DNA from 3 places in the Serratia sp. FDAARGOS_506 genome. Region 3 is predicted to be linked to each of the others. Evidence: predicted binding sites of a transcription regulator. Region 3 holds the regulator's gene; each other region holds the start of a gene.
What was found. Region 3 encodes PhoB, which activates phosphate uptake and scavenging genes when phosphate is short. Its sites were predicted from a motif close to CTGTCATAAAACTGNCNNAT; they were not measured.
Positions count from the first base shown of each region.

Region 1 (10,297 bases), 2.1 Mb from region 3:
TGGTGGTTGGCGGTGCAAAGCGGCATTCCGGCCTTTCTGCTGCCCACGCCGGGCGCGGTGGCGCAGGCGCTATGGGACGGGCGCAGCTATCTCGCCTGGCACACGCTGGTCACCGCTTCGGAAATCGTCAGCGGGCTGGCGCTGGGCGTACTGCTCGGCGCCGCGCTTGCGCTGTGCATGATCTTCTCGCCGCGCCTGCAGCGCTGGCTGATGCCGCTGGTGCTCACCAGCCAGGCGATACCGGTGTTCGCCCTGGCCCCGCTGCTGGTGCTGTGGTTCGGCTTCGGCATGAGCGCCAAGGTGGCGATGGCGGTACTGGTGATCTTCTTCCCGGTAGTGTCGGCCTTCTTCGACGGGCTGCGCCGGGTCAACAACGACTATCTCGATCTGGCGCGCACGATGCGCGCTTCGCGCTGGGCGCAGCTGCGGCACGTGCGGCTGATGGCTGCGCTGCCGGCCTTCGGTTCCGGCCTGCGCATGGCCGCCGCGGTCGCGCCGATCGGCGCCATCATCGGCGAATGGGTCGGCTCGGCCGAAGGGCTGGGCTACGTGATGCTTAACGCCAACGCGCGTATGCAGACCGACATCTGCTTCGCCGCGCTGTTTATTTTGGTGCTGATGACTGTGCTGCTGTGGACTGCGGTGGATGCGCTGCTGCGGCGCCTGATCGCCTGGGCGCCGGAAAACGACTGATGATTGCAACCATAACCAGGGATAAAGGAACGACCATGATCAAACAAACCGTTTGCGGGCTGCTGCTGGGCGCCGCCATCACCGGCCAGGCCGGCGCGGCCGAAAAGCTGACGCTGGTGCTCGACTGGTACATCAACCCCGATCACGCACCGATTATGGTGGCCGAGCAGATCGGCGCCTTCAAGGCCGAAGGGCTGGACGTCAAGATCGTGCCGCCGTCCGATCCGGCGCTGCCGCCGCGGCTGGTGGCCGCCAAACAGGCAGACCTCGCCATCACCTATCAACCGCAGCTGCACTTCTTCGCCGATCAGGGCCTGCCGCTGATGCGGGTCGGCACGCTGATCAACACACCGCTGAATACGGTGATCGCGCTGGATAAAAACATCACCTCACCGGCGGATCTCAAAGGCAAAACGGTGGGTTACTCGGTCAGCGGCATCGAACAAGCGACGCTGGCCACCATGGTCGAACACGAGCACCTCAAACCGCAGGACATCAAGCTCATCAACGTCAACTTCCAGCTGACCAGCGCCCTGCTGGCGGGCCAGGTCGATGCGGTGATCGGCGGCTACCGCAACATCGAAGCGCTGGAGCTGAAGCTGCAGGGTAAGACGCCGGTGGTGTTCAACGTCGAAGATTACGGCGTGCCGGCCTACGACGAACTGATCATCGTCGCCAACCGCGATGCGGTGAACGAGCCGAAAATCCGCAAATTCCTCGCCGCGCTGAAGAAAGGCAGCGACTACCTGCATGCGCACCCGCAGGACACCTGGCTGGCATTCGCCAAGGCGCACCCGGAGCTGAATACCGAGCTGAACAAGCAGGCGTGGCAAGCCAGCCTGCCGCTGTTCGCGCGCGATCCGGCGAAGCTGGATCGGGCCCGCTACCAGGCTTACGAACAGTTCCTGTTCGATAACAAGCTGATCAAGAAAATCACCCCGGTAGAACAGTACGCGGTGGAGCTGAACTGATCACGCCGAGGCGGCCGGCGGCGCCACCGTCACCTCGCCCTGGCCGCTGCGCTGCAAGGCCGCCTTCACCAACCCGTTGGCTTTGCAGCGCTCGATAAAATCGTTCACGTAGGCGGCGCCCTGCGTTTTTTGCCGCGGCACCGCCATCGCCTGGCGGATGGCGGTGAAATGTCCCTCCAGCACCCGGTAGCCGGGATGGGCGGCCGCAGCAGCCTGCAGTGGCTGGCGCACGCCGGCCGCTGCCTCCAGCCCGCGTTCGAAAAACAGCGCGATCGCCTCGGCGGAAGTTGCCGCCCGCACCAGCTGCGCCTGCTGCAGCGTGCGCGATAAAAACAGATCGTACGCCGCCCCCTGGCCGACCGCTATGCGCACCTCCGGCCTGTCGAGTTGCGCCACCTCAAAGTAAGGCGCGTCGTTCGCCACCAGATAAGTCCCCTCGATGATCACGTACGGCTCACTGAAGGCGATCTGCGCCGCGCGCACCGGCTCGATGGCCATAAACGCCAGGTTCCAGGCGCCGCTGTCCAGATCGGCGAACACCTTGCCCGCCGCGTCATAGGTGACCAGTTCGAGCGCCACGCCCAACTCCTGGGCCAGCGCGGCGGCCAGCTCCACCGAAGCGCCTTGCGGTTTGCCACCGGTCCCGGCCTGCGCCAGCACCGGATTGCCGTAGTTGATCGCCGCGCGCAACACGCCTTGCGGGGCCAGATCGTCGAGTACCGCGGCGGGAATCGTCTGCATATTTCCTCCTGAATGGCTGATGGGCGCACCGTCGTGGCGCTCATTAAGCGTAGAGCGAAACCTCCGACCAGCAAGCTTTCGCCGCCGAGGCCGCCGTCGGCGTGATTAACGTCACACTATTGTCATAAAAATGTACAATAGCCGCCGCTCGTCGGCCGTAGCGGGAGATCGCGCGTTGTTCCGCCGCCGGCAATAGGCTATACCCTTCACTTTTCGCGCTGCGGCACGCTCGGCGGCGCAAACCAGGGCAGCAACGGTTTTATTTCAATCAGACAAGGTTTGGCGGATGGTATTAGCAGTCGTTTCGTTTGTTCTCTTTTTGGCGTCAATTTTGATTTATCGCACCCGGGCCGCCGCCAACCGCTGGTGGTTCGCCATTTTGCTGACGCTGCTCGGCAGCTATCTGGTGCTGAACGTCATCCTGATCGCCAGCAACTACTTCACCGGCGACGGCATCACCGATGCGGTGATCTACACCGTCACCAGCAGCCTCAAAGGCGCGGGCATCAGCAAATACGTGCTGCCGTTTATCGGCCTGCTGGCGGCCTTGGGGCTCATCTTCGCAGTGCTGGCCCGCAGCCTGCTGCGCCGCAAGGCCAAAGGCAGCAGCGTGGCCTACAGCGTCGTCGCCGTACTGCTGGCGCTGTTTTCGGTCGGCACCACCCCGGCGTTTCAGGACATCTCGCTGCTGGTCAAGAGCCAGATCGTCGGCGATACCGCCGATTTCACCACCTACTACAAAGCGCCGAAAAAGACCGTACAGGGCAAGCGGCCGAACCTGGTGTACATCTATGCCGAGAGCCTGGAGCGCACCTACTTCGATACCGAGCTGTTTCCCGGCCTGGCCGACGAGCTGAACGCCCTGCGCGCAGACAGTATCGATTTCAGCAACACCCAGCAGTTGCCGGGCACCGGTTACACCATCGCCGGCATGGTCGCCTCGCAGTGCGGCATTCCGCTGTTCGCGCCCTTCGACGGCAACGCCTCCAGCGCGGTCTCCACCTTCTACCCGGAGAACGTCTGCCTGGGCGACGTGCTGAAGGCCGCCGGCTACAGCAACTATTTCTATCAGGGCGCCGAGCTGGCGTTCGCCGGTAAAGACACCTTCCTGAAATCCCACGGCTTCGACTACGTTTACGGCTTCAAAGAGCTGCGCGAACAGGTCGCCGATCCGAGCTACAAAAACGACTGGGGCTGGTACGACGACAGCGTGTTGGACGTGGTGTACGGCAAGTTCGTCGAGCTGTCCAAGCAGCGCCAACCCTTCTCGCTGTTTACCCTGACCGTCGACACCCATCACCCGGACGGCTTTATCTCCGCCGGCTGCAGCAAGAAAAGTTACGCCTGGCAGAATAAAGAAAACCGCTCGCTGAGCGCGGTGGCCTGCAGCCAGCAACACATCGCCGCGTTGATCGACAAGATCAAACGCTCGCCCTATTTCAGCAATACCGTGATCGTGGTGTCCTCCGATCATCTGGCGATGAACAACACCGCCTACGATATCCTGACCAAACAGAAGCGCCGCAATCTGTTCTTCATCATCGACGGCACCCGGCCGCTGGCGGAACAGCGCAACGAGAAGCGCAGCACGCTGGATAACGGCGCCACGGTGCTGGACGTGATGGGCGGCGACAACTACATCGGCCTTGGCCGCAGCAGCCTGTCGGCGCCGTCGCTGTCTACGGTGTTCCTGAACATCGAAGAGAAGATCAACGGCTGGAAACCGGCGGTGATCAACCAGTGGGGCCTGCCGAACCGCATCAGCGACTACAGCGTCGATACGCGCCAGCGCAGCTTCAGCTTCTCCGGTGTCACCTACAAGGTGCCGTTCATTCTGCGGGTGGGCGATAACCGCATCGAACCGATGTTCAACGTCTACCTTTCCACCCCGCTGCGCAAACAGCTGGCCGGGCTGGGCGCGGGGGAGAAATTCGTCTGGGTCGATAAATGCTACGAGATCGGCCGGGTCTGGGCGCCGCAGCTGGCGCTGAGCACCGACATCTGCGTGGCCTCCGGCACCCTGGCCTCACCGCCGCAGATCGTACAGGCCAGCGGCGAACGCTTCCGCGGCAAGGTGGGCTTTACCGCCCCGGCGGCCGACAGCGTCGCCGATTATCAAAACGCCGTCGCCCGCCTGCAGGTGGACGACGCGGCGATGAAGTACCGGGCGGACAGCATTGAGTTCATGCTGCCCGGCATGCCGGAACAGGTGAAGGCCATCACCGGCGTTTCCGGCGTCGAGGAGTGGGGCCGCTGGTCCGACGCCAACCTGGCGCCGGCAGTCGACATCGATTACGTCGATCCGCTGCCGCACACCTTCGATCTGGTGCTGCGCGCCCGCGCCTACGGCAATAACGTCGGCGAACCGATTTCGGTGCGCGTCGGCGACGAAGAGCGCTTCGTGTCGCTCGGCGAACAGGACAGCACCGTCACCCTGCGCTTCGACAACCCGCGCGGCGCGCAGAAGATCAGCATAACCCCGCCGGCCCCCACCGAGCCGAAAGAGAGCGCCAGCGGCGGTTTCACGCCGAAGAAGCTGGGCATCGGCCTGGTCTCGCTGAAGGTCGAGGCGGCCGACCCCGCCTCCTGATCCCCGCGCCCTCACGGGCACGGTATTTTCTTTGCCGCGCCCGTCATTTCGACCAAGCTTTTACGCCCTTCTTCGGCTAACCTGTGACGGTAAAACGCCGCAACCCCGCCACAGAGCCGGGACATCCAAGGAGAAAGTATGAGCTATGCCCCACCTCGCAGCGGCCTCAGCGCCGATCAGGCACTCGATCAACTGGAAGCCCTGTATGACGCCGCGGTAGACGCGCTGCGTCAGGCGGTCAGCGACTTTATCAGCCACGGCACGCTGCCGGATGCGCAGGCGCGCGCCGCCGGGCTGTTCGTGTATCCCGAACTGCGCGTCAGCTGGGACGGGCAGCAATCCGGCCCGAGCAAAACCCGCGCCTTCGGCCGCTTCACCCATCCCGGCAGCTACAGCACCACCGTGACCCGTCCACAGCTGTTCCGCCACTATCTGGCCGAACAGCTGGCGATGCTGGAGCACGATTACGCCGCCCATATCGAAGTGGCACCTTCGCAGCAGGAGATCCCGTTCCCTTACGTGATCGACGGCTCCAGCCTGGCGCTCGATCGCTCGATGAGCGCCGGCATCGCGCAGCATTTCCCCACCACCGAGCTGGCGCAGATCGGTGACGAAACCGCCGACGGCCTGTACCACACCACCGATAACCATTTCCCGCTGTCGCATTTCGATGCGCTGCGCGCGGATTTCTCGCTGGCGCGGCTGCGGCACTACACCGGTACGCCGGTGGAGCACTTCCAGCCGTTCGTGCTGTTCACCAACTACACCCGCTATGTAGATGAGTTCGTGCGCTGGGCCTGTGCCCAGATCGCCGATCCGGCCAGCCCGTACATCGCGCTCTCCAGCGCCGGCGGCACCTACATCACGCCGGAAACCAGCGCCCCCGAACAGGCGGTGTCCGATCTGGCGTGGAAAAACCACCAGATGCCGGCCTATCACCTGATTTCGCGCACTGGCCAGGGCATCACGCTGATCAACATCGGCGTCGGCCCGTCCAACGCCAAAACCATCTGCGATCACCTGGCGGTGCTGCGCCCGAGCGCCTGGCTGATGATCGGCCACTGCGGCGGCCTGCGCGAAAGCCAGTCGATCGGCGATTATGTGCTGGCCCACGCCTATCTGCGCGACGATCACGTGCTGGATGCGGTGCTGCCGCCGGATATCCCGATCCCGAGCATCGCCGAGGTGCAGCGCGCCCTGTACGACGCCACCAAGATGGTCAGCGGCATGCCCGGCGAAGAGGTCAAACAGCGCCTGCGCACCGGCACCGTGGTCACCACCGACGATCGCAACTGGGAGCTGCGCTATTCCGCTTCGGCGCGGCGTTTCAACCTCAGCCGCGCGGTGGCGGTCGACATGGAGAGCGCTACCATCGCGGCCCAGGGATACCGCTTCCGGGTGCCGTACGGCACGCTGCTGTGCGTCTCCGACAAACCGCTGCACGGCGAAATAAAACTGCCGGGCCAGGCCAACCGCTTCTATGAAGGGGCGATCTCCGAGCACCTGCAGATCGGCATCTGCGCCATCGACCTGCTGCGCGCCGAGGGCGATCGCCTGCACTCGCGCAAGCTGCGCACCTTCAACGAGCCGCCGTTCCGGTAATGGATATCAGGCCCGCTGCGGCGTAATGTTTGCCAGTTAGCGTTCTTATGAAGTTGTTCGTGGAGTTTCGGTCGATAAATAAAAGTTGCGCCATGAAACTCATGTGCCTCGACCGAACAAGGGGCCGTAAGCGCGGCCCCTTGCAACCCGCGCCTTTGCCCAATCAGACGGTTGGCTTTGCCAACGTTACTCAGCCCATCCCTGGGCCTCGCCCCTTCGGGGCCGCTGCAAGCAGCGTTCAAATCTGCTCCCGGCAGATTTGTCCTCCCTCCGCCATAGCGCATTGAGGCCGGCTGCGACAGGCGTCCCTGCCTGTCTCACCTGAAACCGCCGTCCATGGCGGTTTCGCCTAATGCGCTATGCCTGCGCTCGGCGTCTTCAAGGGCGCCAAACATCGTGCTCACCCCGCCATTTTCATTGTCTTTTAAGCAGTTAACATCAAACTTTCCCGATGGCAGAAATTCGGGAGTTGGCCCTGACCCACATCACCAACTGCCGATTAAAGCTGCACACAACGCACTCAGGTGGGATAAAAATTGCCGATCAAGCTTAATTGACCAGTAATTTTTATCCTCAACGCACCAGCGCCAGCGCGCGTTTCTCCTGGCTGCGGCCGCCGGCGATCGACAGCAGCATGTCTTTCACCAGCAGCGCCGGAGCGGAGAGCGCCTGCTCGCTCGACATGCACAGCGACAGCGGCACCGACATCGTCGGCGCATTGATGCGCACCATCCAGGCCTTCGCTGGGCCGATCATCGCGCGCGCCACCGACTCCGGCAGCACGGTCGCCCCTAGACCGCCGGCGATCGCGGCGCTCAACGCGCCCGAGGACTCAATCTCCCCCACCACGTTAATCGCCAATTTACGTAGCGCCATCGCCTCTTCCAGTTGGTTGCGCACCGCATCCCCCTCGCGCGGCATGAACAGGTTAAGCCGCGCCACGTCCAGCAACTCGACGCTGTTGCCGGGATGCGGCACCGCGCGCGTCGCCACCAGATAGAGATCTTCCCGCATCAGCGCAACGGCGTGCAGACCGGCGGGCATTTTAGCGCCGTAGACCATCGCCATGTCCAACGTCTGGTTGGCCACCTGGCCGGCCAGCGCCGCGCCGCTGTTTTCATGCAGGCTGAGCAGAATACCCGGCTGCTGATCGCGCAGACTCTGCAGCAACGGCAGCGCCAGCTGCGCCGCAGTGCTGCCCGACGCCAGACCGAGAGAAACCTGGCCGCTCATCGCCTGCCCGGCGCTGTTGACCGCGCTCTGCGCCTGCTCGCACTGGCGCAGAATGGTCTGCGCGTGGGCATACAGAATGTTGCCGGCCTCGGTCGGCTGAACGCCGCGCTTGGTGCGGATCAGCAGCTGTTGCTTCAGCTCCCCTTCCAACGTTGCCAACTGCTGGCTGAGCGCCGGCTGGGCGATGTGCAACACCTCCGCCGCCTGAGTCAGGCTGCCGATATCGACGATTTTCACGAAGTACTTCAGACGTCTGAAATTCATAGTGCCTCCAGCGAGCCGCTAAATTGAGAATGCCGAAATCCGGTCATTCAAGCGCAGCAAGATCCGGGCCAGAGTCGGTAAACGGCCACAGAGGCGGGATACACGGCGATCAACGGCCGTTCGCCGGGCGGCGCGCGCCACCGCGCAGGGCAGCCGTTGCACCATCGGCAGGCAACGGCCCCGAACAACGGGCAATCCGCCGGCGCTGCGCGCGGGATAAGCGACAAAAGCGAGAAAAAGCAGCAGGTTGGGCAATCTTGCAGCAAACGAACGCATCGGGCGTTTTCACGCTTTACAAGCCGCAACCGCCCCGCTATTATTCGCCCCGTTCACACGATTCCTCTGTAGTTCAGTCGGTAGAACGGCGGACTGTTAATCCGTATGTCACTGGTTCGAGTCCAGTCAGAGGAGCCAAATTTAGAGAAGCCCGCTCAGGGAAACCCGAGCGGGCTTTTTGCATTTCAGCCGCCCTCAAAAGCTGCGTTTCGCCACCAGATAAGCGCCCGCCACCAGCAGCAGAGCGCCGAACAGCGCCGGCAGATTCTCGCGCAGCGCCGCCGGGCCGGCGCGGTAGACGTCCACCAGCAGCCCCATGCACAGTTGGCTGGCGACCAGGATCGAAATGGTGGTCGCCGCGCCCAGTTTTTGGTAACCCAGAATGCCGGCGAACACGAACAGCGATCCCAGCAGCCCCGGCAACAACATCCACCACCTGGCGGCGCCGGTCACTTCCGCCACCGCGCCGAGGCCGTTTTTGGCCAGCAGCAACCCCACCAGCAGCAGCAAACCGACGCTGGAGTTGATCACCAGCGTGATAAGGATGGTCGAGACGCTTTCGGTAATGCGCACCATCAGCAGATTCTGCACCACCAGCCCCATTCCCGCCGCTACCAGCAGCAATAGCATATTCATCGCCCTGTCTCCCGGGATCAGCGCGCCGGCGGCGCCGCCCGCTCGTCCAGCGTCAGCTGCAGGAAAGTCAGATCCAGCCATTGGCCGAATTTGGCGCCCACTTGCTCCATGCGCCCCACCTCGCGGAACCCCAGCGCCAAATGCAGCTGAATGGAGGCCTGATTACCGGATTCGATACCGGCCACCATCACGTGCTTGCCGATCTCCCGCGCCCGTGCGATCAAGGCGATCAACAGCGCTTTGCCAATCCCTTCACCGCGATGCGCCTGATGGACATACACCGAGTGTTCTACGGTATGGCGATAGCCGTCCCAGGCGCGCCAGTCGCCGAACGACGCATAGCCGATCGCCTCGTCCGCGCCGTTCACCGCTACCAGCACCGGGTAGCCCGCCGCCTGCCGTTCGCCGATCCACGCCGCGCGGTTGGCCGCATCCACGGTTTGTTCATTCCAGATGGCGGTGCTGTTCAACACCGCGTCGTTATAGATGGCGGCAATCGCCGCGCTATCGTTGAGCGTCGCATTTCGTATAATCATGGTTTACCCCGGCCAATTGTCCACTATAATACTACGATATGAATATTAAATTAGACAATCTAAATCAGCTGATCGGCGCACGCATCCGCATTGAACGCGAGGCGCGCCACTGGTCGCTGTCCGATCTGGCCGAGCAGGCGGGCGTTTCACGAGCGATGGTGCACAAAATCGAGCGCGGCGAGAGCAGCCCGACGGCGATGCTGCTGGGCAGGCTGGCGGGGGCGTTCGGCCTCAGCATGTCCAAGCTGATCGCCCGGGCGGAAACGCAGGAAGGCCGGCTGCTGCGCCGGGAAGATCAGCCGGTATGGGTCGATCCGGAGAGTGGCTACGTGCGGCTCCACGTTTCGCCGCGCACCGATCTGCCGCTCGATCTGGTGCGTATCGAACTGCCGGCCGGCGCGACGATCCCGATGCCGGCTTCGGTGTATGCCTTCAAGCGCCAGTTGATCTGGGTCTTATCCGGCGAGTTGGTCTTTGTCGAGGGTAACGCACGCCATGACATGGCCGAGGGAGACTGCCTGGAGCTCGGCCCGCCGGCGGACTGCCGCTTTGAAAACCAGAGCGACCAACCGTGCGTGTATATGGTAGCGGTGCTGAGCGCCGCCTGACGCTCCGCCCGTGCTAGCCCTGCGTCGGCCGGTTATAGCCGGCGCGGAAAAACTTCTCCGCCAGCCGGCTGTCGCCGCCGGAAAAGAACTCGCTCATCGGCTCACTGCCGAGGCCATAGGCGCGGCTAAGCTGCCCGGCTTCGAACG
Region 1 is NZ_CP033831.1:4,550,596-4,560,892, forward strand. Features, by position in the region: gene EGY12_RS22050 (ABC transporter permease) at 1-693, shown strand, start outside; gene EGY12_RS22055 (ABC transporter substrate-binding protein) at 729-1,664, shown strand; gene EGY12_RS22060 (transporter substrate-binding domain-containing protein) at 1,665-2,405, opposite strand; gene opgB (phosphatidylglycerol--membrane-oligosaccharide glycerophosphotransferase) at 2,692-4,995, shown strand; gene EGY12_RS22070 (AMP nucleosidase) at 5,134-6,597, shown strand; gene nac (nitrogen assimilation transcriptional regulator NAC) at 7,171-8,094, opposite strand; tRNA gene EGY12_RS22080 (tRNA-Asn) at 8,433-8,508, shown strand; gene EGY12_RS22085 (DMT family transporter) at 8,566-9,006, opposite strand; gene EGY12_RS22090 (GNAT family N-acetyltransferase) at 9,024-9,542, opposite strand; gene EGY12_RS22095 (XRE family transcriptional regulator) at 9,581-10,150, shown strand; gene EGY12_RS22100 (DUF2623 family protein) at 10,164-10,297, opposite strand, start outside.
Region 1: a site for PhoB is predicted at 2,525-2,544, ahead of opgB (phosphatidylglycerol--membrane-oligosaccharide glycerophosphotransferase). Genes of this name have one in related genera too.

Region 2 (10,297 bases), 950 kb from region 3:
CTATCGCATCTCTTACCCTACCCGCTAAAAAAACAGGAATCCGCATGTCTTCGACCTTTATCGATAAACTCGCGTTAATTACGCTGAAAGATGACAAAGTGGCGCTGGTGCGTTCACACAATAAGACGCTGTTTTATGTCCCGGGTGGAAAACGCGAAGCGGGCGAAACCGACGAACAGGCGCTGTGCCGCGAAATTGACGAAGAGCTGACCGTCGCGCTGCAGCCGAGCTCCATCGCGTTTTACGGCGAGTTCACCGGCCCGGCGGACGGCAAGCAGGACGGCACCCAGGTGCGCATTCGCTGCTACCAGGCCGACTTTACCGGGCAGCTGCAGCCGGCCGCCGAAATCGCCGAACTGAGGTGGTGCGACAGCCACGATTTGCCGCACTGCTCGCACGTTGCCGCGCTGATTTTGCACGATCTCAAGGCGCGTAACCTGATCAAGTGATCGCTGACCGGCCTCAGCGGCGCTAACCCGAAGGAACCTGTCCCGCATGAATCAGATTGACTGCATTTTGTTCGACTGCGACGGCACGCTGGTGGACAGCGAAGTGCTGTGCAGCAAAGCCTATGTACACATGTTCGCCCGCTACGGCATTCACCTGTCGCTGGAAGAAGTGTTCAAGAAATACAAAGGGGTAAAGCTGTACGAGATCATCGATCGGGTCAACGCCGAGCAAGGCACTGACCTGGCAAAAGAAGCGCTGGAGCCGCTGTATCGGCAGGAAGTAGCGCGGCTGTTCGACAGCGAGCTGCAGCAGATTGCCGGCGCCCGCGAGCTGCTGGCGCAGGTGACGGTGCCTATCTGCACCGTCTCCAACGGGCCGGTCAGCAAGATGCAACACTCGCTCGGCCTGACCGGCATGCTGCCTTATTTTAATGACCGGTTGTTCAGCGGTTATGACCTGCAGCGCTGGAAGCCGGATCCGGCGATCGTGTTTCACGCCGCCGAACAGATGCAGGTGCCGGTGACGCGCTGCATCCTGGTGGACGACTCGCCCGCCGGCGCCCAGGCCGGCATCCATGCTGGCATTCCGGTCTTTTACTTCTGCGCCGACCCGCACAACCCGCCGATCGACCACCCGCTGGTGACGACGTTTGACGACCTGGCCCAGTTGCCCGCGCTGTGGCGCGAACGCGGCTGGCGACTGACGGCCGATTAACTGGCCGGCATCGGCGGCTTGTTGCGCCACCAGCGCCAGGACCGCTTCAGCGCGCGGGTTTGCGCGCCGAAGCGGCGGTTAATCGCGTTGGCCAGCAGATCGAGCGCCAGGCAGAACACGAAATAGACCAGCGCCACGAACAGGAACACTTCCATCGGGTAGACCATGCTGCGGTTGTTGACCTGGGTCGCCAGGAAGGTCAGTTCGCCAACGCCGACGATATAAGCCAGCGAGGTGTCTTTGATTAAGGAGATCCACTGGTTAATGAACGACGGCACCATCATGCGCAGCGCCTGCGGCAGCACGATCATGCGCAGCGTTTGCCAACGGTTCAGCCCCAGAGAAAGCCCGGCCTGCCACTGGCCGGGGCCGATCGCGGCGATGCCGGCCTTCACCGCATGGGCCAAATAGGCCGAAGCGATCAGCGCCAGCGCGCACACCACGGTAGTGATTTCCGGGATCTCGACACCAAACACCATCGGCAGCAGGAAATAGGTCCAGAAGATCAGCATGATGACCGGAATGGCGCGGAAAAAGCCCAGCACCGCCGCCAGCAATCCGGCGGCAACGCCGCGCGACATCGCCAGCGCCACACCGAGTAAGGTGCCGAGCACCGCCGAAGCCACGCCGGCCATCAGGCTGATCGCCAACGTCAGCGCCGCGCCGCCCAGCGGCCCGTCCGGCCAGGTGCCCCACAGCAGGTAGCCCAGGTTATCGTGAATTACGCTGAAATCCATCTCAATGTCCTCCCAACGGTTTACGCTGTTGGCGCCACATGCCCCAGCCTTCCAGCAGCGCGATGATGGCGATATACAGCACCGTCGCCACGCCGAACGCCTGGAAGGTGCGCAACGTTTCGGTTTCAACCTGACGCGAGGCGTAAGAGAGTTCGGCAACGCCGATCGCCATGGTCAGCGACGAGTTCTTGATCACGTTCATGTACTGGCCCAGCAGCGGCGGCAACGCGATTTTCAGCGCCTGCGGCAGCACCACGTAGCGCATCGCCTGCCAGCCGGTCAGCCCCAGCGCCTGGGCGGCATATTTCTGCCCGCCGGCGACGCCGCGAATACCGGAACGGATCTCTTCGGCGATAAAGGCGGTGGAGTAGAGCGTCAGGCCGAAGAAACCGGCGAGAAACTCGAACGACGGCCACTCAAGCGGGCCAACCTGATGTGAGCTGTTCAGCCACTGCATGGCGGCGGACGGCAGGATCTGCCCGGCGGCGAAATACCAAAAGAACAGCTGCACCAGCAGCGGCGTATTGCGAAACAGCGAGCTGTATCCCATCGCCAGCCAGCGCAACGGCCGCAGGCTGCTGTCGCGCATCGCCGCCAGCACAAAGCCCAGCAGCGTGGCCGCCAGGCCCGCGCAGGCGGAAAGCCACAGCGTCAGCAGGAAGCCGTGCCACAGCCAGCTCAGGTATTGCGGCGCCAGCAGCCAGTCCAGGTTCATGTTCAATCCTTGTCTTGCAGAATGCATCAGGGGCGCAGCAAGCTGCGCCCCTCCGTGTCGATCTCACCGCGAGCGATTAAATCAGGCTTTCGGTTGCTGATCCAAAGGCGCGATTTTGAAATCGCCGCGCGGTTGGGCAGATTTGGTTTCCGGCCCGAACCAGCGATCGTAAATCTTAACCGCTTCACCGTCTTTTTCCAGTTTGATCAACGTCTCGTTCACCGCGGCGGTCAGGCGATCTTCGCCCTTGGGAATACCGACGCCCTGGTACTCTTTGGTCAGGCTGAACGGTGAAATTTCAAACTCCGCCTTCTGCGCCGCCGGCAGGTTGCCAAGCAGGCCGACCAGCTTGGCGTCGTCCTGAGTGATCGCCTGCACGTTGCCGTTACGCAGCGCCACGAACGCCAGCGGAGTGTCATCGTAAGAGATCACTTTCGCCGTCGGGAAACGCTCGCGCAGGGTGATTTCCTGCACCGTGCCCTTGTCCGCGCCGATGCGCAGCTTCTTGATGTCTTCCGGGGTTTTCAGCACGCCTTTGCGAGCGATGAATTTCTGGCCGGTGGCGAAGTACGGCACGCTGAAGTTCACTTCCTTGGCGCGCTCGTCGGTAATGGTGAAGTTGGCGGCGATCAGGTCAACCTTCTTCGACACCAGCAACGGAATGCGGTTGGCCGGGTTGGTGGCGCGCAGCTCCACTTTTACCCCCAGCGCTTTGCCGATCGCATCGGCGACGTCCACATCGTAGCCCACCAGCTTTTTGCTCTGCGGATCGATGTAGCCGAACGGCGGGTTGCTGTCGAACACCGCGATACGCACCACGCCGGCTTGCTTGATATCGTCAAGTTTGTCCGCGTGCGCGGCGCCGGCGGCGAGGCCGGTCAGACTGGCTAACAACGTTAAGGCCAAAGCGCGATGTTTCATAGAAAGCTCCTAAGTGGTTGATGTCCTGCTGGCGGATAAGCTAGCAAGCGCCACATAGGTCAGGAAATAATATAAAAAGCTATGTTTATAACCTTTTTATCTTTACGCGCTTAAGATGGAATAAAGGCGCGGGAAACCGCGCCTTTGAAGGATATTACCCGGAAAGGGTTAGTCGGCCTTTTCGTCTTTACCGCCCGGAGAGAGCAGCTTTTCCAAGGCGTCGCCGCCCAAATGACGAAAGTCCTGCCCTTTGACGAAATAGAAGATAAATTCGCAGATGTTCTGGCAGCGGTCGCCGATGCGCTCGATAGAACGGGCGCAGAACAGCGCGGTCAGCACGCTCGGAATAGTGCGTGAGTCTTCCATCATGTAGGTCATCAGCTGGCGCACGATGCCTTCGTATTCCTGGTCGACCTTTTTATCTTCGCGATAAATACGGATCGCCTCGTCCAGATCCATGCGCGCAAACGCGTCCAGCACGTCGTGCAGCATCTGCACGGTGTGGCGCCCCAGCGACTCCAGGCTGACCAGCAGCGGCTGGTGCTGGTGCGAAAACTTTTCCAGCGCGGTGCGGCAGATTTTGTCCGCCACGTCGCCGATGCGCTCCAGCTCGGAAATGGTTTTGATGATCGCCATCACCAGGCGCAGATCGCTGGCGGTCGGCTGACGCTTGGCGATGATGCGTACGCAAGCTTCGTCGATCGCCACTTCCATCATGTTGACCTTGGCGTCGCCTTCGATCACGCGCTTGGCCAACTCGCCATCCTGATTGTGCATCGCGGTAATGGCATCGGTCAGTTGCTGCTCCACCAGCCCGCCCATGGTCAGCACCTGGGTGCGGATATGCTCAAGCTCTGCGTTGAACTGGCCGGAAATGTGTTTGTTTAAATTCAGGTTATCCATGATGCTTCCTATCAACCATAACGGCCAGTGATGTAGTCTTCAGTCTGCTTTTTCTGCGGCGCAGTGAACAGGTTATCAGTATCACTGAACTCGATCAGCTCGCCCAGATACATAAATGCGGTAGAGTCGGAGCAGCGCGCCGCCTGCTGCATGTTGTGCGTCACGATCACCACGGTGTAATCGGCCTTCAGCTCGCTGATCAGCTCTTCAATCTTGCCAGTGGAGATCGGATCCAGCGCCGAGCATGGCTCATCCAGCAACAGCACTTCCGGACGAATGGCGATGCCGCGGGCGATGCACAGACGCTGCTGCTGGCCGCCGGAGAGGCTGTAGCCGCTCTGGTGCAGCTTGTCCTTGGTTTCGTTCCACAGCGCCGCCTTGGTCAGCGCCCACTGCACGCGCTCGTCCATATCGGCGCGCGACAGCTTTTCAAACAGGCGAACGCCGAAGGCGATGTTGTCGTAAATCGACATCGGGAACGGCGTCGGCTTCTGGAACACCATGCCGACCTTGGCGCGCAGCAGCGCGATATCCGAGTTGTCGGTCAGGATGTTCTGGCCGTCCAACAGGATGCCGCCTTCCGCACGCTGTTCCGGGTACAGCTGATACATCTTGTTGAAGGTGCGCAGCAGGGTGGACTTGCCGCAGCCGGACGGGCCGATAAACGCGGTGACCTTGTTTTTGGCAATATCCAGCGTGATGTTCTTCAGCGCATGGAATTTGCCGTAGTAGAAGTTCAGATCGCGTACCTGAATTTTGCTGCTGGAAGCGTCAGTAACCATACTCATCAAGACTTCTCTCTTTTCATCAGCGCCGCCAAAGCGGCGCTCAAAATTTTATGAATGCTTTTTCTTGGCGAAAATCACGCGCGCCAGGATATTCAGTAACAGTACGCACAGGGTGATCAACAGCACCCCGGCCCAGGCCAGCTGTTGCCATTCGGCGAACGGGCTCATGGCGAATTTGAAGATGGTCACCGGCAGGTTGGCGATCGGCTGCATCAGGTCGGTGCTCCAGAACTGGTTCGACAGCGAGGTGAACAGCAGCGGTGCCGTTTCCCCCGCGATGCGCGCAATCGCCAGGAGCACGCCGGTGATGATGCCGGACACCGACGCCTTCAGCGTGATGGCGGAAATCATGCGCCATTTTGGCGTACCCAGGGCGTACGCCGCCTCGCGCAGCGTATCCGGTACCAACTTCAGCATGTTCTCGGTGGTGCGAATGACGATCGGCACCTGCAGCAGCGCCAGCGCCACGATGCCGGCCCAGCCGGAGAAGTGTTCCATCTTCGCCACCACGATGGTGTAAACGAACAGGCCCACCACGATCGACGGTGCGGACAACAGGATATCGTTGATAAAGCGGATCACTTCCGCCAGCCAGGATTTACGGCCGTATTCCGCCAGGTAGATGCCGGCCATGATGCCCAGCGGCGTACCGAAGATGGTCGCCCACAGGATCAACAGGCCGCTGCCGGCGATGGCGTTGGCCAAGCCGCCGCCCGCGGTATTCGGCGGCGGGGTCATTTCGGTGAACAGCGCCAGCGACATGCCGTCGAAACCTTTGGTGACGGTGGCGATCAGGATCCAGATCAGCCAGAACAGCCCGAACGCCATGGTCGCCATCGACAGGAACAGCGCGAGGCGGTTTTTCTGCCGGCGCCAGGCCTGCATTTTACGGCGGCTTTCCGCCAGAACGACTGCGTTTTGCATATCCATCGTCGCCATGTTAACGCCCCTCATTCTTGGCCAAACGCATGATCATCAGTTTCGACAGCGCCAGCACGATAAAGGTGATAACAAACAGAATCAGGCCCAGCTCCATCAACGCGGCGGTGTGCACGCCGGACTCGGCTTCGGCGAATTCGTTGGCCAGCGCCGAGGTGATGCTGTTGCCCGGCATGTACAGCGAAGCGCTGTCGAGCTGGTAGGTGTTACCGATGATAAAGGTCACCGCCATGGTTTCCCCCAGCGCGCGGCCCAGCCCCAACATCACGCCGCCGATGACGCCGTTTTTGGTGAACGGCAGCACGATGCGCCAGATGACTTCCCAGGTGGTGCAACCGATGCCGTAGGCCGACTCTTTCATCATCACCGGCGTCTGTTCGAACACGTCGCGCATGACCGCAGCGATGTAAGGAATGATCATGATCGCCAGGATCACCCCGGCGGCCAGGATGCCGATGCCGAAGGCCGGGCCGGAGAACAGCTCGCCGACGATCGGAATGCCCGACAGCACTTCGCCCACCGGCGTCTGGAAATATTCGGCGAACAGCGGGGCGAACACGAACAGGCCCCACATGCCGTAGACGATGCTCGGGATGGCCGCCAGCAGCTCAATGGCGATGCCCAGCGGCCGCTTCAACCAGTTCGGCGCCAGTTCGGTCAGGAACAGCGCGATGCCGAAACTCACCGGCACGGCGATGATCAGCGCGATAAGCGAGGTGACCACGGTGCCGTAGATCGGCACCAGTGCGCCGAACTGCTCCGCCGGCGCGTCCCACTCTTTGGTCCACAGGAAAGCGAAGCCGAATTTCTGCATGCTTGGCCAGGAGGCGAAGATCAGCGAAACGATAATGCCGCCCAGCAACAATAGGGTAATCAGCGCCGCCAGTCTCACCAGCGCGCTGAAAATGATGTCACCGTTTTTGCCCGGTGCTTTGATGGTCGGCTTGTACTCAGCCATAGATTACTCTCTGTTTGAACCCTGGCAGCCCCAACCGGGATCGGAGCCTGAAGAACTGTGTGGGGCGCGGCGAACCCGCGCCCCTGCGTTGTTAGTACAGCGCTTTACCTGAACTGTCTTTTACGTTGGTTTTCCAGGCCGCGCGCACCTGCTCAACCACTTCTTTCGGCAGGGTGGCGTAATCCAGCTCGTTAGCCTGTTTGCCGCCGGTTTTGTAAGCCCAGTCGAAGAACTTCAGCACTTCGGCGCCCTGAGCAGGGTTTTTCTGCTCTTTGTGCACCAGGATGAAGGTGGTGGAGGTAATTGGCCACACGTTGTCGCCTTTCTGGTCAGTCAGATCCTGAGCGAAGGTCTTGCTCCAATCCACGCCTTTGGCCGCGTTGCTGAAGCTCTCTTCGGTCGGGCTGACCGGTTTGCCGTCGGCGGAAACCAGCTTGGTGTAAGCCAGGTTGTTCTGCTTGGCGTAGGCGTATTCTACGTAGCCGATAGAGCCAGGCAGACGCTGGACGAAAGCGGCGATGCCGTCGTTGCCTTTACCGCCCAGACCGGTCGGCCAGTTAACGGTAGAACCGGCGCCAATCTTCTCTTTCCACTGCGCGTTGGCCTTGGACAGGTAGCTGGTGAACACGAACGAGGTGCCGGAACCGTCGGCGCGACGCACCACGGCGATGTTCTGGTCAGGCAGTTTCACGCCTGGGTTCAGCTTGGTGATAGCCGGATCGTTCCACTTTTTGACGTTGCCCAGGTAGATATCGCCCAGGGTTTTGCCGTCCAGAGTCAGTTCGCCGGATTTGATGCCCGGGATATTCACAGCCAGCACTACGCCGCCAATCACGGTCGGGAACTGGAACAGGCCGTCAGCCGCCAGCTTGTCGTCAGACAGCGGGGCGTCGGAAGCGCCAAAGTCAACGGTGTTGGCTACGATTTGCTTCACGCCGCCAGAGGAGCCGATGCCCTGATAGTTAACTTTGTTGCCGGTTTCTTTCTGATAAGAATCTGCCCACTTGGCGTAAACCGGAGCGGGGAATGTCGCACCTGCACCGGTCAGGCTGGCAGCAGCGAACGCGGACACGGTGGTCAGGGAGAAGGTCGCTGCCACAATACTGGCGACGGTGGTACGCATCAGTTTCATAATCCCTCCTAATGGGATATTTAAAATCGACTTCGAGTCGTTTTAATCAGAGTAAGTATTGCTGCAGGAGGGAAAATAGGACAGTTTGGTGACAGAAAAATGTACGCAATATGACAGTTATATTACAACGCGTTTGAGGGGTATTTGTTTATTTATAAATCAATTGATTAGCTAAAAAACAGCGCAATTGCCAAGCAATAAAAAACCGTTTGGTCACGCCCTATCCGCTTGAATATGACAATGTTTATCGCCGAATCGGCATCGCCGTCATCTTTTACGACGCTCATGAAAAAAGCCGGCGCTAGGGCCGGCTTTTGCAGTTTACCTGCGGCAGATTACTCTACGGTGACGGACTTCGCCAGGTTGCGCGGCTGGTCAACGTCGGTGCCTTTGATCAGCGCCACGTGGTAAGACAGCAGCTGCAACGGCACGGTGTAGAAGATAGGCGCCACGATTTCCTCGACGTGCGGCAGAGGAATGATGGTCATGCCTTCACTGCTGACGAAGCCGGCGTCCTGATCGGCGAACACGTACAGCTGGCCGCCGCGCGCACGCACTTCTTCAATGTTGGACTTCAGCTTTTCCAACAGTTCGTTGTTCGGCGCCACCACAATCACCGGCATGTCGGCGTCGATCAGCGCCAGCGGGCCGTGTTTCAACTCGCCCGCCGCATAAGCTTCGGCGTGAATATAGGAGATCTCTTTCAGCTTCAGCGCCCCTTCCATGGCGATCGGATACTGATCGCCGCGGCCGAGGAACAGCGCATGGTGCTTGTCGGAGAAGCCTTCCGCCAGCGCTTCGATCTCTTTATCCATCGACAGCATCTGCTCGATACGCGCCGGCAGCGCCTGCAGGCCGTGCACGATCTCCTGCTCCACGCTCTGCGCCATGCCTTTCAGGCGGCCCAGGCGCGCCACCAGCATCAACAGCACGGTGAGCTGCGTAGTGAAGGCCTTGGTCGAGGCTACGCCGATTTCCGTGCCGGCCTTGGTCATCAACGCCAGATCGGATTCACGCACCAGCGAAGAGCCGGCCACGTTACAAACGGCCAGCGAACCGAGATAACCCAGCTCTTTGGACAGGCGCAGCGCCGCTAATGTGTCGGCGGTTTCGCCGGACTGCGACAGGGTGATGATCAGGCTGCCCGGACGCACCGCCGATTTGCGGTAACGGAATTCGGACGCGATCTCGACGTCGCACGGCACGCCGGCCAGCGCTTCGAACCAGTAACGCGCCACCATACCGGAGTGATAAGAAGTACCACAGGCAATAATCTGCACGTGCTGCACCTTGGCCAACAGCTCATCGGCGCGCGGGCCCAGCTCGCTCAGGTTGATTTGGCCATGGCTGAACCGCCCTTCCAGTGTGTTTTTCAGCGCCAGCGGCTGTTCGTAAATCTCTTTTTGCATGTAGTGGCGGTAAGCGCCCTTGTCGCCGGCGTCATACTGCACTTGGGATTCGATCTCAGGGCGCTCGATGGCGTTACCCTGCTTGTCGAAGATGTTGACGGTGCGGCGAGTCACTTCCACCACGTCGCCTTCTTCCAGGAAGATGAAGCGGCGAGTGACCGGCAACAGCGCCAGCTGATCGGAAGCGATGAAGTTTTCGCCGACGCCGCGGCCGATAACCAGCGGGCTGCCGGAGCGCGCCGCGACCAGTACGCTCGGATCGCGGCTGTCCATCACCACGGTGCCGTAGGCGCCGCGCAGCTGTGGGATCACGCGCTGAACCACTTCCAGCAGCGTACCGCCCTGCTGTTGTTCCCAATGCACCAGGTGCGCAATCACTTCGGTGTCGGTTTCGGAGCTGAAGCGATAACCGCGTTCGATCAACAGTTCGCGCAGCGGTTCGTGGTTTTCGATGATGCCGTTATGCACCACGGTAATGTAGTCGGAAACATGCGGGTGCGCGTTCGCCTCGGTCGGCTCACCGTGCGTTGCCCAGCGGGTGTGAGCGATGCCGGTACCGCCGTGCAGATCGGTCTGCTCCGCCGCTTCGGCCAACTTTTGCACCTTGCCTACGCGACGCAGGCGGCTGACG
Region 2 is NZ_CP033831.1:1,501,338-1,511,634, reverse strand. Features, by position in the region: gene EGY12_RS07440 (NUDIX domain-containing protein) at 45-449, shown strand; gene yieH (6-phosphogluconate phosphatase) at 496-1,164, shown strand; gene EGY12_RS07430 (amino acid ABC transporter permease) at 1,161-1,901, opposite strand; gene EGY12_RS07425 (amino acid ABC transporter permease) at 1,903-2,616, opposite strand; gene EGY12_RS07420 (ABC transporter substrate-binding protein) at 2,698-3,537, opposite strand; gene phoU (phosphate signaling complex protein PhoU) at 3,706-4,440, opposite strand; gene pstB (phosphate ABC transporter ATP-binding protein PstB) at 4,452-5,222, opposite strand; gene pstA (phosphate ABC transporter permease PstA) at 5,277-6,167, opposite strand; gene pstC (phosphate ABC transporter permease PstC) at 6,169-7,125, opposite strand; gene pstS (phosphate ABC transporter substrate-binding protein PstS) at 7,217-8,257, opposite strand; gene glmS (glutamine--fructose-6-phosphate transaminase (isomerizing)) at 8,593-10,297, opposite strand, start outside.
Region 2: a site for PhoB is predicted at 8,333-8,352, ahead of pstS (phosphate ABC transporter substrate-binding protein PstS). Genes of this name have one in related genera too.

Region 3 (10,297 bases):
TGGCGTCCGCCGAGCCGTAGAACAACCCGGTGCCGATGGCCGATCCCAGCGCCATAAAGCGGATATGACGCGTGCTGAGGCCGCGTTTCAGCTTATTGTCGGGGGCAGTGGTGGGTGACTGTTGTTGCATGAAGATGACCCATAGTTTTAAACGTAAAAAAGCCACGGACATGTCCGTGGCCCTAGATTAAGCCGGGGGATTATCAGTGCGCGGTCACTTGGGAACGCGTGCACACCCGATCATAAATCGCGACCAGCACCAGCATCAGCAGCGAAGGCGGCAACCATGCCAACCCCTGCTCCGCCAGCGGCAGGTGAGTAGTCCAGGCCGGCAGCAGCTGCTGGAAGCTGGACGCTTTCACCGCGTCAAGGATACCAAACAACAGGCTGACAAGCATCACCGGCGCGATGATGCGCGGCGCGCTGTGCCACCAACGCAGGGTGAAGCTCAGCACCACCAGCACGATGCACGGCGGGTAAATCGCGGTCAGCACCGGAATGGAGATCTGGATCAGGTGGCTCAGACCGAGGTTGGACACCACCATCGAGAACAGGCCCAGAATAAATACCAGCGTCTTGTACGAGAACGGCAGGTATTGCGCGAAGAACTCGGCACAGGCGCAGGTCAAGCCCACCGCAGTCACCATACAGGCGATGAAGATCAGCGCCGCCAGGAAGAAGCTGCCCAGGCCACCGAAGGTGTTCTGAACATAAGCATGCAGGATCACCGCGCCATTGGTGGCGTCAGGCACCAACGCGCCGCTGCCGGAACCCAGCTTGAACAGGCTCAGGTAAACCAGCGTCAGACCCACGCCGGCAATCAAACCGGCCAGAATGGTGTAACGGGTCAACAAACCGGCGTCTTTCACGCCGCGCGAGCGCGCCGCGTTGACGATAACGATGCCGAATACCAGCGCGCCCAGCGTATCCATAGTCAGATAGCCGTTAACGAAGCCGGAGGAGAAAGGCACGCTCTGGTAGGCCGTCGTCGCCGGAATCGGTGCGCCGGCAGGCCACAACAGCGCGGCGATACCCAAGACGGCCAGCGCGACGATCTTCAGCGGTGCCAGCACATGGCCGACGGTGTCGAGCAGGCGGCCCGGATACAGGGAGATGCCGATCACCAGCGCGAAGTACACCAGGCTGTAGATGAACAACGGCATGGCGCCGTCGCCGGTCAGCGGGGCGATGCCCACTTCAAAGGACACGGTGGCGGTGCGCGGCGTGGCGAACAGCGGGCCGACAGCCAGGTAGCAGACGGTCGCCAGCAGCAGGCCCGCGCCGCGGCCGATCGGCGAACTGAGGGCATCGATGCCGCCGCCGACGCGCGCCAGCGCGATGACGGTAATCACCGGCAGACCGACGGCAGTGATCAGGAAGCCCAGCGCCGCGGTCCAGACGTGTTCACCGGACTGCAAGCCGACCATCGGCGGGAAGATGATGTTCCCGGCCCCAACAAATAAGGCAAAGGTCATAAAGCCCAGTGCCAGGATATCTTTTGACGTTAAACGATGACTCATACGATGTCGTGTTGCCTGTTCAAATGAAAAAATTGTCCGATAGCGTGGTGGCGTGACGCCCCACCCGGTTGCCGGCATGCCCGATCATCGCAGCGCCAAAATAAGCACCGTAAACGCAATCGATCCGGCGTTTATGTCCCTATTCGAAAGTGGCCGCTCATGAGATGGGCAAAATTTTAGGAGTTATAAAAATGGAGGTTTAATCCGACAACGAAGGCTAAGGTAAACGTTTATAGCGCTTCAAGGCAAGACGCACGGCGAAAAGCAGAGCTATCGACCATATAAACTTTATCCACCAGTCGATCATATTGGCTATCAATAAATATACACTACATGATTTGTATCATTTTTGAACAATGAATTCACGAAACGTGAAGCATATATCACTTTACCGCGCGAAAACGCCAATAAATGCCCTATTTTCGCGTGGCATAAGCTCCGATCCGCCGCTAAAAAAGGCGAAAATTACGCCGCTTTTTGTCGTTTATTGCATCAGGGCCGGTGCGAGCGGCGGCAACCCAAGAGCCTGGCGAGTCTTTTGCAGGGCGCCCGGCGGCAGCGGCAGATAGCCGTCGTGATTGACCAGGCTCTGCCCTGCGGTCGACAGCACGCGATCGAGGAACGCGGCAGTCAGTGGTTCGAGCGGTTGATTAGGCGCTTTGTTGATGTAGATATAGAGGTAGCGCGACAGCGGGTAGCGATCGTTACGCACGTTGTCGGCGGTAGGTGCCACATAATCCTCCCCCGATTCCGCCAACGGCAGCAGCCGCACGCCGCTGGCGCGAAAGCCGATGCTGGCATAGCCGATGCCGTTGAGCGAACCGGCCACCGCCTGCACCACCGAAGCTGAACCGGGCAACTCATTGACGCGCGGCATAAAGTCGCCGCCGCACAGCGCGCGCAGTTTGAAATAGCCGTAAGTGCCGGAAGCCGAGTTGCGGCCGAAGCGCTGCAGCGAACGCGTCGCCCAGTCGCCGCTAAGCCCCAGCTCGCCCCAGCGCGTCAGCGGCTGGCTTTCACCGCAGCGCCGGGTGGCGGAAAAAATGCGATCGAGCTGCTGCAGATTGAGGCCGCGCAGCGGGTTATCCTGATGCACCAATACCACCAGCGCATCCACCGCCACCGGCACCGCCAGCGGCGCATAGCCATAGCGGTGTTCGAACGCCGAAACCTCGGCCGCTTTCATCGGCCGACTCATCGGGCCCAACTGCGCGGCGCCCGCCGCCAATGCGGTCGGCGCGGTAGAGGAGCCGGCGGCCTGGATCTGCAGGTTAACGTTGGGGTAATGCTGGCTGAAATCCTGCGCCCACAGCGCCATCAGATTCGCCAGGGTGTCGGAACCGACGCTGGACAGGTTGCCCGCCAACATGCCGTCGGGTTGCGCCAGCGCGCCGCGTCCGGCCAGCAGCGCCAGGCAAAGCAACAGCCCTCGGGTTATTCGGGTCATACCGGTGTCTCGCGTTAATTTTTCACCGCATTCTCTGATAAAGCGGCGGGAACAATCAACCGGTTGGGTAAGGTAAAGATAAAGCGGGTGCCGATCCCCGGCTCGCTAAGGATCTCCAACCGCGCGTCGTGATGGCTGAGCGCGTGTTTAACGATCGCCAGCCCCAGCCCGCTGCCGCCGGTCTGGCGCGAACGGGCCTTGTCGACGCGGTAAAAACGCTCGGTCAGGCGCGGAAGGTGTTCGGCGGCGATGCCCGGCCCGTTATCGCTGACCTGGAACTGCGCGCCATGCGCCGTCTGCTGCCAGCTCACTTCGATATGAGTGCCCTTCGGCGTGTGGTTGACCGCGTTGTACACCAGGTTAGACACCGCGCTGCGCAACTGGTCTTCATTGCCGAACACGTTGAGTTGTTCGTTCACCCGGAAGGTGATCTCGTGATTACCGCCACTCAGCGATTGCGCCTCGCGCTGCAACACCCGCAGCATCAGCGGGATATCCACCCGCTCGTTCATGTCGACATTGGGCGCCGCCTCGATGCGCGACAGCGTCAGCAGCTGCTTGACCAGCCCGTCCATCCGGCGGGTCTGCTCTTGCATGGTGCTAAGCGCCTTGCTGCGCAGCGAACCGTCCTGCTCTTCGTCGCCCATCATCTCCAGGTAGCCTTGCAGCACCGTCAGCGGCGTGCGCAGTTCATGGCTGACGTTGGCGAAGAAGTTGCGCCGCGCGCCCTCCAGCTGGCGCATCTGGGTGACGTCACGCGCCACCATCAGCAGCTGCCCTTCGGAATAAGGCATCACGCGGAATTCGACGTAGTGTTCGTTGTTCAGCTGCAGCGTCAGCGGGCGCGAGAACTCCTGCTGTTGCAGATAATGGCTGAATTCCGGATAACGCAGCAGGTTGAGGATGTGCTGGCCGTTGTCTTCCGGCCAGCGGAAGCCGAGCAGATGCTGCGCCAGCCCGTTGCACCAGAAAATGTTGCCTTCGACGGTGGTCATCACCACCGCGTCAGGCAGCGATTCGGCCCCGCTGCGAAAGCGCTTGATCAGCAGCGCCAGCTCGCGCCGGCGGCGGCGATTGCGCTGCTGCATCTGATACAGGCCATAGAACAGGGGCTCCCAGCTCCAGCGGCCGGGCGGCGGCGTCATGCTGCGGTCGATCCACAGCCAATGGGAGAGCTTGAGCTGGTTGTAGAAATTCCACACCAGCGCCGCCAGCGCGGAGGCCAGCAGGAACCAGGGCAAATAACCGAAAATCAGCCCCAGCAGTAAGGCGGGCAGACAAAAAAGAGCCAGCTCCAGAGCCAGCCTCTTCCACGACAGACGTTCTAACACGGCATATTCTCCAGCGCGGCGCGATCAGTAGCGCGTTGAGAACCGGTAGCCGGTGCCCCGAACGGTTTGAACCATTTTATCATGCCCACTGGTTTCTAACGCCTTGCGGAGCCGACGGATATGCACGTCAACGGTACGGTCTTCCACATAAACGTTAGTGCCCCAGACGTGATTAAGCAACTGCTCACGGCTATAAACCCGCTCCGGGTGGGTCATAAAGAAGTGCAGCAGCTTGAACTCGGTCGGCCCCATATCCAACGCCTGATCGTTAGCCATCACGCGGTGGGAGGACGGATCCAGGCTCAGCCCTTGCATTTCAATCACTTCTTCCACCGCCATCGGTGAAATACGGCGCATGACCGCCTTGATGCGCGCCACCAGCTCCTTGGGCGAGAACGGCTTGGTGATGTAATCATCCGCCCCCACTTCCAGGCCGCGCACGCGGTCTTCCTCTTCGCCGCGCGCGGTCAGCATCATGACCGGAATATCGCGGGTCAGCGCTTCGCGCTTCATATGTTTGATAAACTGAATGCCGGAACCGCCGGGCAACATCCAGTCGAGCAACACCAAATCAGGGAACGGCTCAGACAGGCGCGTCACGGCGCTGTCATAATCCTCGGCTTCCAACGGTTGGTAACCATTCTGTTCCAACACAAAGCACACCATCTCACGGATCGGCGCTTCGTCTTCCACCACCAGTATGCGTCTTGCCATCGTCAATCCTGCCAATGTGTTAGCGACTTTGCGGGCGCCATTATGCGTCAGTTTTGTGACACTTTTATGAAAAAAAGCGGCTGTTATAGGCAGTAAGCATAGCGATTATTTCCCGGCGCAAAGAAAAATCATTCCGTAGTCGTCGCCATTGCGCCGGGACAGCCGCCGCCGCGGCCTTTATAATCATCGCCATTACCTTTGCATCCGGGAGTGTCATGCGCCTGATCCACACCTCTGACTGGCATCTTGGCCAGTACTTTTTCACCAAAAGCCGCGCCGCCGAGCACCAGGCTTTTCTGAACTGGCTGATCGAACAGATCGAGCAGCAGCAGGTGGATGCGCTGATCGTCGCCGGGGATCTGTTCGATACCGGCTCGCCGCCCAGCTACGCCCGCGAGCTGTACAACCGCTTCGTGGTGGAACTGCAGCGCACCGGCTGCCAACTGGTGGTTTTGGGCGGCAACCACGACTCGGTAGCGACGCTGAACGAATCGCGGGAACTGCTCTCTTGCCTGAACACCACGGTGATCGCGAGTGCGCAGGGCGCCCTCGAGCAACAGATTGTGGTGCTTAACCAACGCGACGGCCAGCCGGGTGCCGTGCTGTGCGCCATTCCGTTTCTGCGGCCACGCGATCTGCTCACCAGCCGCGCCGGCGAATCCGGCGCGCAGAAACAGCAGGCGCTGCAGGAAGCCATCGCCGAACATTACCAAGCGCTGTATCAGGCGGCCTGCGAGCGCCGCGATCGGCTGGGCCAGCCGCTGCCGATCGTCGCCACCGGCCACCTGACCACCGTCGGCGTCACCACCTCCGACTCGGTGCGCGACATCTATATCGGCACCCTTGACGCCTTCCCGGCACAGGCTTTCCCTCCCGCCGACTATATAGCGCTGGGTCACATTCACCGCGCGCAGAACGTCGCCAAGTCGGAACATATACGCTATAGCGGCTCACCGATTCCACTCAGCTTCGATGAGCTGGGCAAAGCCAAAAGCGTCTTCCTGGTCGATTTCGCCGACGGCGCTCTTCAGCAGGTAAAAGCGCTAACGATCCCGCAGTTCCAGCCCATGCAGCTGATTAAAGGCGATCTGGCTGAGATCGAACGACAGCTGCAGCAATTTGCCGACTATGCCGGCGAGCTGCCGGTGTGGCTGGATATCGAAGTGGCGACGCAGGACTACCTCAGCGATATTCAGCGCCGCATCCAACTGATGGCGGATGAGCTGCCGGTGGAAGTCGTGCTGCTGCGGCGCAGCAAAGAGCAACGCCGCCAGGCGATCGCGCAGCAGGACAAGGAAACGCTGAACGAGCTGAGCGTCAACGAGGTGTTCGAACGGCGCCTGGCGCAGGAGGCCGACATGCCCGAAGCGCGCCAACGGCGGATGCATCAACTGTTCCGTCAGGTGGTCGATGCGGTGCAGCACAATCCTGAGGAGACCCAACCATGAAGATCCTCAGCCTGCGGTTAAAAAACCTCAACTCGCTGCAGGGCGAGTGGAAAATTGACTTCACCGCCGAGCCGTTCGCCAGCAACGGCCTGTTCGCCATTACCGGCCCGACCGGCGCGGGCAAAACCACCCTGCTGGACGCCATTTGCCTGGCGCTGTATCACCAGACGCCGCGCCTCAACGTCACGCCGAGCCAGAATGAACTGATGACCCGTCACACCGCCGAATCGCTGGCGGAGGTCGAATTCGAGGTCAAGGGCGTCGGCTATCGCGCCTTCTGGAGCCAGCGCCGCGCCAAAAACGCGCCGGACGGCAATCTGCAGGCGCCGAAGGTCGAACTGGCGCGCCGCGAGGACGGCAAGATCCTGGCGGACAAAGTGCGCGACAAGCTGGAGATCACCGCCGCCATTACCGGGCTGGACTTCGGCCGCTTCACCAAATCGATGATGCTGTCTCAGGGGCAGTTCGCCGCGTTTCTCAACGCCGATGCCAACGATCGCGCCGAGCTGTTGGAAGAGCTGACCGGCACCGAAATCTACGGGCGGCTGTCCGAACAGGTGTTCGAATCCCACAAGCAGGCCAAAACCGACCTGGATGCGTTGCACCAGCGCGCCAGCGGCATCGAGCTGCTGAACGATGAACAGCGCCACTCCCTGACTGAACGGCTGACGGCGCTGAGCGCGCAGGAAATCGCCCTCGGCGAACAAACCCAGCGGCAGCAACAGGCGCTGAGCTGGTTGCAACAATGGCAACGCCTCCAGCAACAGCAAAACGAGGGGCAACGGCGGCTGGAAACCACCCATCGCGAGCAGGCCGAGGCCGCCCCGCAGCTGCAGCGGCTGGCGCTGAGCGAACCGGCCGAGAAATTACGGCCGCTGCGCGGCGAACGCGATCGCTGCCGCGCCGAGCTGCAGACGATACAACAGCAGGCAGCCCAGCTGACGCAGCAACAGGAGCGGCACTCGGCGCAGCTGGCGCCGCTGCAGCAGGCGGTGGAAAAGGCCCGTCTGGCGCAGCAAGCTCATGCCGAGCATATGCGGCAGCAGCAACAGCTGATCGATGACCAGGTCGCCCCGCTCGACCATCAGATCGCCCAACTGCAGTCGACGCAGACCGAACGGCGACAGGCCGGCGATGCCGCCGCGCAGCAGTGCGCCCAGCAGCAAACTGCGCTGGAGCAGCTCACCGCTCAGCGCAGCCAGCTGACGGCTCAGGCCGGGCAGTATCAGCAACAGTTGAATGCGCTGAGTGAAGCGCTGACCGTTCAACAGCAACAGCAGCAGGCGCTGGAGGCGCAAACGCCGCTGGCCCCGCTGCGCCAGCGCCTGAGCACCCTGGCGGATCTGCGCCCAACGCGTCAGCAGCTGTTCACGCTCGCTTCCCTGTACCGGCAGACCCGTGACCGTCTTGCCCGGCAACAGGCGGAGCACGCCGAGCGGCAAACACAGCTCGCCGGACTGCAACAACAGCTGGAGAGCGCGCGTCAGCAATTCAAGCAGCACAAGGCGCAGCTACAGGAAGTGGAGCGGATCCACGAGCTGGAAAAACGCATCGTCAGCCTGGAAGCGGAGCGCGCCCTGCTGCAGAGCGGTGCCCCCTGCCCGCTGTGTGGCTCCCCCAACCACCCGGCGGTGGAGCAATATCAGGCGGTGCAGCCTTCGGCGACGGAACAGCGCTTGGTTGAGATGCGCACCCTCGCCGAGAAACTGCAAACCCAGGGCACCGAGCTGCGCACCCGCTGTGAAGGCCTGCAAGAGCAGCAGCAACGCCAGCAGCAGGCTATCGCGCAGGATGAGCAGCAGCTGGCTGCCCAACAGCAGCAATGGCAGCAGCTCAGCGCGCCGCTGGCGTTCGACTTTACCCTGGCGGAGGGCGAGCAACTCAGCGCCTGGCTGAGCGGCTGCGACGACGAAGAGCGGCGCGGGCAGCACGCGCTGCAGCAGCATGAACAGGCGGCGCAGGCGGTACAACAGGCAAAAGACGCGCTCGCCGCTCTGCAAACGCAGCAGCAGCAGGCGCAGCAACAGCTGGCGCTGCTCGAAGAGCGCTTTATGCTGTTGCAGAAAACTCATGCCGCCAGCCTGCAACAGCAGCAAGACCTGCTTCAACGCTGGCAGGAAGGCGAGAAGACCCTCGCCGAGCGGCGCGCGCAGCGGCTGGCGCTGTTCGGCGAACAGCGAGTCGCCGAGGTGCGCGAACAGCTGCGCGCCAAACAAATCGCCTGTGAACAGGCCAGCTTGCAGGCCGCCGAGCAGTGGCAAAAGGCGCAGGAACTGCGCGAGCGCCTGGCCGGCCAGCAGGCCGGGTTGCAACAACAGCACACCCAAATGCAGGAACGGCTGCAGCAGGCGGAGCAGCAATGGCTGCAGGCGCTGGCCGACAGCGAATTCGCCGATGAAACCACCTTCGCCGCCGCGCTGCTGGACGACGCCCTGCGCCGCGAATTGCAGCAGCGTAAAGAGCAGCTGCAACAGCGGCAGGTAGAGGCTGCGGCCCTGCTGGCTCAGGCGACGCAAACGCTGGAGCAGCATCGGCAGAACCGCCCGGAAGGGACGGATGAGGCCAACGCGGATCTCGACGCGCTCACCCAATCGCTGGCCGAACTGGCACAGCAGTTGAAGGCGCTGCAGCTGAGCCAGGGCGAGCTGCGCAACCAGCTGGAAAGCGACGCCGCCCGCCGTCTCAATCAACAGGCGCTGTTCGAGCAAATCGCCCGCAGCCAGCAAGACTACGACGACTGGAGCTACCTCAACCAGCTGATCGGCTCGAAAGAAGGCGACAAGTTCCGCCGCTTCGCGCAGGGGCTGACGCTCGATCATCTGGTTTATCTGGCCAACCTTCAGCTCGGCCGGCTGCACGGGCGCTACCTGCTGCAGCGCAAAACCAGCGACGCGCTGGAGCTGCAGGTGGTGGACACCTGGCAGGCCGACGCGCTGCGCGATACCCGTACCCTGTCCGGCGGCGAAAGCTTCCTGGTCAGCCTGGCGCTAGCGCTGGCGTTGTCCGATCTGGTCAGCCACAAAACCAGCATCGACTCGCTGTTCCTCGACGAAGGCTTTGGCACGCTGGACGCCGAAACCCTCGATACCGCGCTGGACGCGCTGGACAGCCTGAATGCTTCCGGTAAAACCATTGGCGTGATCAGCCACGTCGAGGCGATGAAAGAGCGCATTCCGGTGCAGATCAAAGTGAAAAAGGTCAACGGGCTCGGCGTCAGCCGGCTGGAGGCGCACTTCAGGCTGGAATGATCCCGCCGTGCGCGGCACAGAAGTGTGACCGCGGCGGCACTCCGCGGTGAAAAGCGTTGAGCCGCGGCGAGCACGGGTTATTATGCAGGCATAACAGGATTGTTACTGTATCCCCTCCGCCGCTCAGGCCGCAGGACAGAAACATAAAATACAGGCAAAACCTGACGCCCGGGATCGCTTCCGGGCGTCAGGTTTTTTCGTTTTCAGGATGCTGAAACACCGGGAAAAACCATGAGAATCGCTAAAATACTCAATAATAACGTGGTGATTACGCTGGATGACCGTCAGGAAGAGACGGTGGTAATGGGAAAAGGAATCGGCTTTAAAAAGAAGCCCGGCGACACGCTGGACGAAAGCCTGATCGAAAAGGTGTTCACCCATAACGGCGGCGAAATCGCCGAGCGCTATAAAGAACTGCTCTCCGAGATCCCGCTGGCCTGCGTCACCACCGCCGACAGGATTATTACCCTTGCCCGAGAACGCCTGCCGGGTAAATTGCATAACATCGTCTACATCACGCTGACCGACCACATCCACTTCGCCCTGCAGCGACACGCCGAAGGGCTGGATATCAAAAATGCGTTGCTGT
Region 3 is NZ_CP033831.1:2,450,460-2,460,756, reverse strand. Features, by position in the region: gene proY (proline-specific permease ProY) at 1-130, opposite strand, end outside; gene brnQ (branched-chain amino acid transport system II carrier protein) at 204-1,520, opposite strand; gene EGY12_RS11920 (PstS family phosphate ABC transporter substrate-binding protein) at 2,005-2,967, opposite strand; gene phoR (phosphate regulon sensor histidine kinase PhoR) at 2,982-4,298, opposite strand; gene phoB (phosphate response regulator transcription factor PhoB) at 4,323-5,012, opposite strand; gene sbcD (exonuclease subunit SbcD) at 5,228-6,460, shown strand; gene sbcC (exonuclease subunit SbcC) at 6,457-9,708, shown strand; gene licT (BglG family transcription antiterminator LicT) at 9,940-10,297, shown strand, end outside.